Regions from separate parts of the Paenibacillus sp. B1-35 genome, predicted to be linked through region 2. Evidence: predicted binding sites of a transcription regulator. Region 2 holds the regulator's gene; each other region holds the start of a gene.
What was found. Region 2 encodes CtsR, which represses protease genes until heat stress. Its sites were predicted from a motif close to ATGGTCAATAAAGGTCAAACA; they were not measured.
Positions count from the first base shown of each region.

Region 1: clpP (ATP-dependent Clp endopeptidase proteolytic subunit ClpP) is a predicted target of CtsR. The motif match lies at 1,847-1,867, and genes of this name have one in related genera.
Region 3: clpP (ATP-dependent Clp endopeptidase proteolytic subunit ClpP) is a predicted target of CtsR. The motif match lies at 1,900-1,920, and genes of this name have one in related genera.

Region 1 is NZ_JBCHVJ010000004.1:523,165-526,326, reverse strand. Features, by position in the region: gene ACQ5BJ_RS16575 (helix-turn-helix domain-containing protein) at 1-570, opposite strand, end outside; gene clpP (ATP-dependent Clp endopeptidase proteolytic subunit ClpP) at 1,209-1,790, opposite strand; tRNA gene ACQ5BJ_RS16565 (tRNA-Arg) at 1,995-2,069, opposite strand; gene ACQ5BJ_RS16560 (sugar-binding transcriptional regulator) at 2,641-3,162, shown strand, end outside.
Region 2 is NZ_JBCHVJ010000011.1:62,111-65,272, reverse strand. Features, by position in the region: gene ACQ5BJ_RS25505 (S-layer homology domain-containing protein) at 1-704, shown strand, start outside; gene ACQ5BJ_RS25500 (CtsR family transcriptional regulator) at 1,270-1,731, shown strand; gene ACQ5BJ_RS25495 (UvrB/UvrC motif-containing protein) at 1,783-2,328, shown strand; gene ACQ5BJ_RS25490 (protein arginine kinase) at 2,405-3,162, shown strand, end outside.
Region 3 is NZ_JBCHVJ010000007.1:54,386-57,547, forward strand. Features, by position in the region: gene clpX (ATP-dependent protease ATP-binding subunit ClpX) at 4-1,251, opposite strand; gene clpP (ATP-dependent Clp endopeptidase proteolytic subunit ClpP) at 1,265-1,861, opposite strand; gene tig (trigger factor) at 2,215-3,162, opposite strand, start outside.

The DNA of each region.
Region 1 (3,162 bases), on a different contig from region 2:
CGGAGAAGAGCTGTTTGGTGTAATCGGAATCATATACGCAAGCATGGACTTTGTAATATTCATATTTAAGTTGACCGATTCAGCAGGCCGAACTATGGGATAAAGTTCTGTTTCTAGTTCGTGAATAATATCCTTTTTATTCCAGTCCTCAAACAAATAATATTGCTCAAAGAGCACATTAACATTGGTCATTCCTTTCGGAGAGTAGATGGCTTGAGTATTGCGGTAATAGAGGAATAGTTCTTCCAAGATGGAGCTATTCGCTTTGTATTTGCCGAGCGCGGATATCGCGTCACGGCTGTAATAAGGATGCCGAATCATATATGGGGTCAATTGTTCGTCATAGGCAATGCGTGAAGCAATATCCCGGAGTTCCGTCATGCGAGAATCAATATTCAGTTTCACCTGATTAAGCTGATTCACGTTCGATTGCTCAATTTCGGAGCGCAGATTGTTGACGGCATTTTGATAGATGAAGATAGTAAGAACCACTAATGGGATGAGAAAAATCAATATATACGACCATATGTACTGTAATAGCAGCTTCGACCGAAAATAGTTCCAACTCATCCTGACAAACCTCCTAGTAGTCCCTGATGTAATCTTGCTATGAAGTGAATCTTGCAAAAATTAAGAAGACAATCTATTCGAGAAGAGATGTTGATGATTTGTAATCATTGTATACGTTTCGACTCGTCTGTAAAGCGAGAAATCAGAAAAAATCAGCAATATTCTTATTGTAAACGATTCCAATGGGAAATGGAATGATTTCATGGCGCGTACAACTATTTTTGTGGAGAGGACAATCGAAGGGGATTTTAAGGTGAGGAAGCGCATTTTATCTTATTTTAAGGTTCAGTTCAGTTTTCTTTAATGTAACTCTAGTATTCTAACAATGGACCGAATGACAGATGAGTTCTTGCGAAGGAGGGTTGCCGGCAGCGATTACTGGCCTTGGTCAACCGGAAGTCTTCCGTTGCACCAGGTGATCCGTTTCATCTTTCTCATGGTTTACAGTTTACCCCTAGAACATATATAGACCGCATCAGCGTTTACGCGATGCGGTCCTTTTTTTATGGATACAGCCGTTTCTTCTTGGACTACGATTTATTGTTGGGTGTGGAAATACAGACAAAAAAGATCGAGCCAGCGTTCAAGAACACAGACTCGACCTTTGCCTTCAAGTAGTAGAAAAGGAATGTTGGAAATTATTCTTTGCCAAGAACCTTATCGACAAGACCATAATCAAACGCCTCTTGGGCAGACATGAAGTAATCGCGATCTGTGTCGCGCTCCACGCGCTCAAGCGGTTGTCCCGTGCGCTCTGCCAAGATCTTGTTCAAGTTGTCGCGCATCTTCAAGATGCGACGTGCGCGGATTTCGATATCGGTAGCTTGACCTTGAGCTCCGCCAAGCGGCTGGTGAATCATAATTTCGCTATTCGGCAGCGCGAAGCGCTTGCCCTTAGCGCCTGCGTTCAGCAGAAAAGCGCCCATGGAGGCAGCCATGCCGACGCAAATCGTAGATACGTCTGGCTTAATGTGCTGCATTGTATCGTATATGGCCATGCCGGCCGAGATAGAACCGCCCGGGCTATTGATGTATAAATGGATATCCTTTTCCGGGTCATCTGCAGCCAGGAACAACAACTGGGCGATAATCGAATTCGCCACCAGATCGTTCACTTCTGTTCCGAGGAAAATGATGCGATCCTTCAACAACCGGGAATAAATATCATAGGATCTTTCACCACGATTCGTTTGTTCAACAACTACGGGTACATAACTCAAGATAACCCCTCCTCACTAAATGTCGTTACACATCCAATATAAAGGACATAAAACAAAAAGTCAAAGATGGTCAAACTATGTCGAGAAAAAAACATCTATCCTTTCGCTTCTGCAAAATTCAAGATGTTGCTTCCGTGCTTATGTACCTAAATATATGCGTAACGTAGCTTCTTATCCTGTACCTAATAAGGACAGGAGTGTAATTGGCGCGCCCGCAAGGAATCGAACCTTGATCTCAGGCTCCGGAGGCCTACGTCATATCCATTGGACCACGGGCGCATTCATACAAGAGCAAAACTTATTATATAAGAAAGCGTATAACAAAGTCAAGTGAGCGCCCCTGAATTATTTCCTTTTCCTATGGATGGGGTAACAAGTCGCTTCTACTTATAAGTTAAAGTACTTGCCAGCATAATATTTGGACTCTAATGAAAAGCTAGGTCTCGCTTCACAACGCTGACCGTACAGTTTTCATTTTTTATTCCTCTGGAGGCTCAAATTTTTTGTAAACGTTGTAAGGTCAAGCATGATGTCCATCATTCCTGTCTATACTGAAAAATGTCGAGATTGATTTAGAAAAAATGTATGAACATGTCGCATTTTGGGTTAATTACTTCATAGGCGCTCGAATGTCTTTGGACAGGCTGTCTAATTATGAATAACTTTGATATTGCTTGCTCATTATAGAGTTGTTCCTTAGCATGAAAATTTTGATTTTTGGGTGTATGTACTGGGGTTCTGGCTACTTGCAAGTTGCCTCATTATTCGGTAGAATAGTGGTGGGACAAAAAATGTAGAGATGGGACGTTTTTAGTCCAATGGTTGCTTATGGGAAGCAGGAGTGGAGAGAATGCGTGAGTGGTTGGAAATACAGAAGCGACTTCTACCTGAACTCATTGAACTGTTGAAGAAGCGTTACACCATCCTGCATCAAATCATGTTGTCCGACTCCATCGGGAGAAGAACGCTGGCAACGTCATTGCAGATGACCGAGCGTGTGCTCCGTGCAGAAACCGACTTATTGAAGGCACAAGGCCTGATTGATTCGGATAACACGGGGATGCGAATCACTGATGAAGGCCGGCAACTTGTCCGGAAGCTGGAATCCGTGATGGGTGAACTGCTCGGAATGCGCCAGCTGGAGGAGAGTATCCGCCAAGCATTTGGTTTGAAGCAGGTCATTGTCGTACCCGGCAATTCGGATGTATCGCCTGTCGTTAAACAGGAACTTGGGCAAGCGGCTTGTAAAGCGCTCAGCAGCGTAATGGACAAGGAAGATGTCGTGGCGGTGACAGGCGGCTCCACATTGGCTGCAATGGCAGATCAATTGACGAGTCCAACACCGTTGAAAGGCAACTGGTTCGTACCCGCT
Region 2 (3,162 bases):
CTATGATAAAATCATTTTCATTCGTACCGTCTTGGGTGGAGCGTTCTGAGAAGGATACCCAATCCACAATGAACATGAAGCACAGCTACAATGGCAACTTTGTTGTTATCCAATACGCTCCGAGCTTCGGAGATGTAAATGGACACTGGGCGAAGTCGATTGTGGAAATGCTTGCTTCCAAGCTAATAGTCCAAGGGCGTGATGGTGGACAATTCGCTCCGAATGCTGCCGTAACTCGAGCAGAATTTGTAACCATGCTTATACGTGGATTAGGATATGGCGATGTTCAAGCTCGTACCTTATCTAAGGAAGCGCTCAAAGATGTTTCAGTATCAGCTTGGTATGCAGATGCGGTATTAATTGCAGCTCAACTGAAGCTCATACAGGGAGATGAAAATGGATTCTTCCATCCAAATGCCCCAGTCACTCGCGAGCAAATGGCACAAATGCTAGTCAATGCTGCACATATTGCAGGACATGATTTGCAAGCTGAGAAGGATCATGCTGCGGAGGCTATGGATTATTATAAGGATGTAGAACAAATCAAAGACTGGGCAAGAGTGGCTACGAGTAAAGCACTCACTTCCGGGGTACTCAACGGCTATCAAGACCGTACACTGCGTTCTAGCGAAAAGGCTACACGAGCAGAAGCGGGAGCTGCTTTGAAACGACTTCTTGCAATTCTTCATTATATTGCAGAATAATACGGATACTCCCGTGTCGTCCGCTGTGCGGCAGCGGGAGTATTTTTATATCGGTTTTCACTCGGTATCATGCAACTTCTGCTCTAAACTGAATTTGTTATTCACATGTGCATAAATGTTCTTCACTAGCTGTAATATGTACACCATAAATATTTTTGCCTGTGAACAATCTCTAGGACGGAGAATTTTCTATTTTTTATTCACACTGTACGCATCAATTATCCACTTATGTGGAGAATAGGCGTGATATCCACAACATTCATCGCATGAATGGGGCTTACCAATAATAGCGAATTTGAATATACTGCGTAATCGAGATGTACAGAGTTAAATGAATTTCCTTAGAAGAAGGTTATCCACATAAAAGTGTAGAATAGCTGATGAAATTGATCTAAAACAGTTGCAAATTCATAAGAGTGCGCTATAATAAATGTAAAGTCAAAGAAAGTCAAAGTCAGACTAATAGTCAAAAAAGTTCAAAATATTAAGCCAAAACAGAATAAGTGAGGCTTATATTTGGTTAAACCTAATATAGAGACTACTTTAAGCGGAAAGGGGGGAGACAATGCGCAACATTTCCGACCTGATCGAGCACTATCTGAAGCATATCCTACTTGAGAGTTCGGAAGGCGCCGTAGAGATTCAACGCAATGACTTAGCTGAACAATTCTCTTGCGTACCATCACAGATTAATTATGTAATCAGCACGCGCTTTACATTGGAGAAGGGATACGTCGTTGAGAGCAAGCGCGGCGGAGGAGGATACATTCGCATCCAGCGAATTGACTTGCCGGCGCATCAAGCGATTCATAATCATTTGTGCGAGTCCATTGGAGAGCGGATCGAACAAAGTGCCGCTGAGGGACTTATCTATCAACTGGAAGAAGCGAAATTCATCTCCCGCCGGGAAGCGAATCTGCTGCGGGCTGCAGTATCTCGAGATAACTTGACAGTGAAGCTTCCTTATCGCGACGAGTTGCGTGCTCGGTTGCTCCGATCCATGCTGTTGGCTTTATTGAGCAAATAAAGGCTGGATGTAAGCAAAACGGAAGCTATCTATAAAGGAGGAGAGACGGTTATGGTGTGTCAACAATGTGGTCAGAAACCGGCTACCCTGCATTTTACGAAAATTATTAATGGACAGAAGACGGAATTTCACATTTGTGAATCATGTGCTCGGGAAAAAGGCGAATGGATTCCAGGCACGGCGAACGGATTCTCCATCCATAATTTATTGTCGGGTTTGCTTGATTTCGATTTGACAGGCAGCAAGCAAGGAGCTAAGGAAGATGCGAAGCCGCAGCCAATGCGCTGTGAGAAGTGCGGACTTACCTATGCGCAATTTGGTAAGCTAGGGCGTTTTGGATGCGATGAGTGCTACACCTTTTTCGGCGATCGCTTGGATCCGCTCTTGAAGCGGGTTCACGGCAATACCATACACGTAGGTAAAATTCCGAAGCGTGGAGGGGGACGGATTCAGCGCAGACGCGAGCTGGAAGAGCTGAAGAAGCAGCTACAGTACAGCATTTTGCGTGAAGAGTTCGAGGAGGCGGCTAACTTGCGTGACCGCATTCGCGAGCTGGAGAATCAACCGCCTAGCGATTCTGAGCGAAGCAGTTCCTAATAGCTCTCACAGGATATAAGTGATATCGAGGGAGTAAGATGACATTAAGCAGTGCGAATTGGAAGGAGATGACGAGATGACAGAGCGACGATTTATTGATGAAGCCCTAAGCGATTGGATGCGCGGCACGGGCCCTGATTCCGATATCGTCATTAGCAGCCGTATCCGTGTGGCGCGGAATATTAGCGGGCTGCCGTTCCCACTCTTGGCTACGAATCAGCAATCAGCTGAGGTGTTGAATCGTTTGTCAGCAGTCATGAAAGACCCGGAATTTGCGCAATTGAATCACTTTCATGAATTAGAGCTGGCAGAGCTTAGCGATACAGAGAAGCAAGTGCTTGTAGAGAAGCATTTAATATCCCCGAATTTAGCGAATGAGTCCCGCAATGGTGCAGTTATTGTAAGTGAGGATGAATCGACCAGCATTATGATTAATGAGGAAGATCATCTTCGTATTCAATGTCTGTATCCAGGACTGCAAATTCGTGAAGCGTGGGAGCAAGCGAGTCGGATCGATGATGTGTTCGAATCGCATATCGATTACGCTTTTGATGAGAAGAGAGGGTTTTTGACGAGTTGCCCGACGAATGTTGGTACAGGAATTCGAGCATCGGTGATGATGCATTTGCCGGCATTGGTTATGACGCAGCAAATCAACCTCATGCTTCAGGCCGTAACCCAGGTAGGTCTGGCAGTTAGGGGCATATATGGAGAAGGTAGCGAAGCGATCGGCAACCTGTTCCAAATTTCAAATCAGATTACGTTGGGTCAATCCGAATCTGAGATTATTGATAATTTGTACAGTGTTGTGAAGCAATTAATCGAGCATGAGAA
Region 3 (3,162 bases), on a different contig from region 2:
CTATTAGGCGCTTTCCTCTTGTTTCTTATCTGTCGTCAGTTCCGGAATCATTCGTTCTTTCACTACTTGCTCCGTAATGACACACGTTGTTACATCGTCGCGTGACGGCACCTCATACATCACGTCGAGCATAATGCCTTCGATGATGGCACGCAATCCACGAGCTCCTGTATTCCGCTTTATCGCTTCCCGAGCAATGGCCTCCAATGCTCCAGACTCGAAGTCAAGCTTCACGTTGTCCATCTCCAGAAGCTTCTGGTACTGCTTCGTCAGTGCATTCTTTGGTTCGCTCAAAATACGAACCAGTGTATGCTCATCAAGCGGCTCCAATGTCGAGATAACTGGAAGACGACCAACGAACTCTGGAATAAGACCAAACTTCAACAAGTCCTCTGGAAGTGTCATCGTCAAATATTCGCCAGGCTTCAAGTCCTTCTGACCGCCGTCAGCATTGAAGCCGATAATTTTCTTACCTACACGACGCTTGATAATTTGTTCCAGTCCATCAAATGCACCGCCGCAAATGAACAAGATGTTCGTCGTATCGATTTGGATAAATTCTTGGTGCGGATGCTTGCGTCCACCTTGAGGAGGAACGGAAGCAACAGTGCCTTCCAAGATTTTTAGCAATGCTTGTTGTACGCCTTCGCCGGATACGTCGCGCGTAATCGAAGGGTTTTCGGATTTGCGGGCAACTTTATCAATCTCATCGATGTAAATAATGCCGCGCTCCGCCTTCTCTACGTCGTAATCTGCAGCTTGAATCAGCTTCAACAAAATATTTTCAACGTCTTCGCCTACATAGCCTGCTTCAGTAAGCGATGTTGCATCAGCTATCGCGAATGGCACGTTCAAGATTTTAGCCATAGTCTGCGCCAAGAGCGTCTTACCGGAGCCGGTAGGCCCTACAAGCAAGATGTTACTCTTTTGCAGTTCTACATCCTCAATCTTATTCTGTGTGTTGATCCGCTTATAGTGGTTATATACCGCTACGGACAACGACTTCTTCGCTTGCTCTTGACCAATAACATACTGATCCAGAATAGCACGAATTTCCTTTGGCTTTGGAATGTCTTTCAGATCGACTTCCTCTTCGTGACCGAGCTCTTCCTCTACGATCTCATTGCAAAGCTCGATGCACTCATCACATATATATACGCCAGGACCGGCAACCAACTTGCGCACTTGTTCCTGCGACTTGCCGCAGAACGAGCATTTCAATTGCCCCTTCTCATCATTAAATTTAAACAATCGGTGTCCCCCCTTACTTCAAACCCGGGCTTGCCGGATGCAAAACTTGGTCAACAAGGCCATATTCCTTCGCTTCATCAGCGCTCATGAAGTTGTCGCGATCCGTATCGCGCTCAATCTTCTCGATCGGCTGACCTGTACGTTCCACATAAATCTGGTTGAGCTTATGTCTTGTCTTCAAGATCCAGTCTGCGTGAATCTTAATGTCGGACGCTTGACCGCGTACACCACCAAGCGGCTGGTGAATCATAATCTCACTGTTCGGCAATGCGATACGCTTGCCTGGCGCTCCAGCTGTTAACAAGAGCGAGCCCATACTGGCAGCCAAGCCGACGCAAATTGTAGATACGTCCGGTTTGATATGCTGCATTGTATCGTAAATTGCCATGCCGGCCGTAACTGAACCGCCCGGTGAATTGATATACAAGAAAATGTCCTTCTCTGGATCATCTGCTTGGAGGAACAGCAATTGCGCAATGACGCTGTTCGCTACGTCATCATCGATGGCGCTGCCCAGAAAGATAATGCGATCTTTCAGCAGACGCGAGTAAATATCATAAGAGCGTTCGCCGCGATTTGTCTGTTCGATGACCATCGGGATTAAATTCATGGTACCGACCTCTTTTCTTTACATAGCTTTACATTTTTATTTTAACATTTTCTGACCGTGGTGTCATTTTTACACCGATTACCATTATTGTATGTGCGGCAAATGCCCGTAATCCCTACAGATAAGCTCTATATTACAGCTCATCCACAGACGGAATTCACCTAATATGTTACATATTGATTATGTACACCCATAATAGGGTGGTGAAACGTTATGTGGTCAATCAAAGAACTTACAATTCACAAACTTTCGCCAAGCAGGTGGTAAAAAATAAGGCACGCCCTTGAAAGTAACGTGCCTTATCCTGTTACGCCACGCCCGCATTTTCCATGCGTTGCGTAGCCGATATGCAATTAATTTTTGCTATTGTCCACGATGAATTTAACTGTTTTGCGAAGAGCTGCCTCTTCACGCAAGTTTTCGAGCGTACCGTTTTTCTCCAAGATTGTGCGAATTTCCTCCGCAGAACGTTGGTAGGAAGCTGCCATTTTGTCAAGCTCTTCTTGAAGCTCTTCATCGGAAATCGTGATGTTTTCCTCTTTAACGATTTGCTCAAGAACGAGGTTGTTTTTCACACGCTTGTTAGCCTCTATTTGCATTTGCTCGCGCAAGTCTGCAATAGTTTGGCCGGACAAAGTCAAGAACATGTCCATGTTCATGCCTTGCATGCGAAGACGGTTGTCCAAATCTTTTACCATGTGCTGAATTTCAGTTTCGATCATCGCACGTGGAATTTCTACTTCTGCGTTAGCAGATGCTTTTTCAACGAGTTCAGCTTCACGATTTGCTTCCAGTTCGCGTGTTTTGCGTTCTTTCAACTGTTTTGTAAGATCAGCTTTGTACTCATCCAAAGTTTCGAACTCGCTAACGTCTTTAGCGAACTCATCGTCAAGCTTAGGAAGCTGCTTGCGCTTGATTTCATGAATTTTCACTTTGAATGTTGCAGGCTTGCCAGCCAAGTTTTCTGCATGATAGTGCTCAGGGAATGTAACTTCAACGTCTTTGAAGTCGCCTGTTCCAAGGCCAACCAATTGATCTTCAAATCCAGGAATGAACGTATTAGAGCCAAGCTCCAATGTGTAGCGCTCACCTTTGCCGCCTTCAAATGCTTCGCCATCAACGAATCCTTCGAAGTCGATAACAACGCTGTCGCCTTTTTGTGCTGTTTCTTCATCAACGATAACGAGTTCAGCATGACGCTCTTGCAGACGCTTCAACTCAGCGTCAAGCTCTTCTTCAGTAACTTCAGCTTCCTTAGTTTCCACTTCAAGACCTTTGTAGTCTCCAAGCTTAACTTCAGG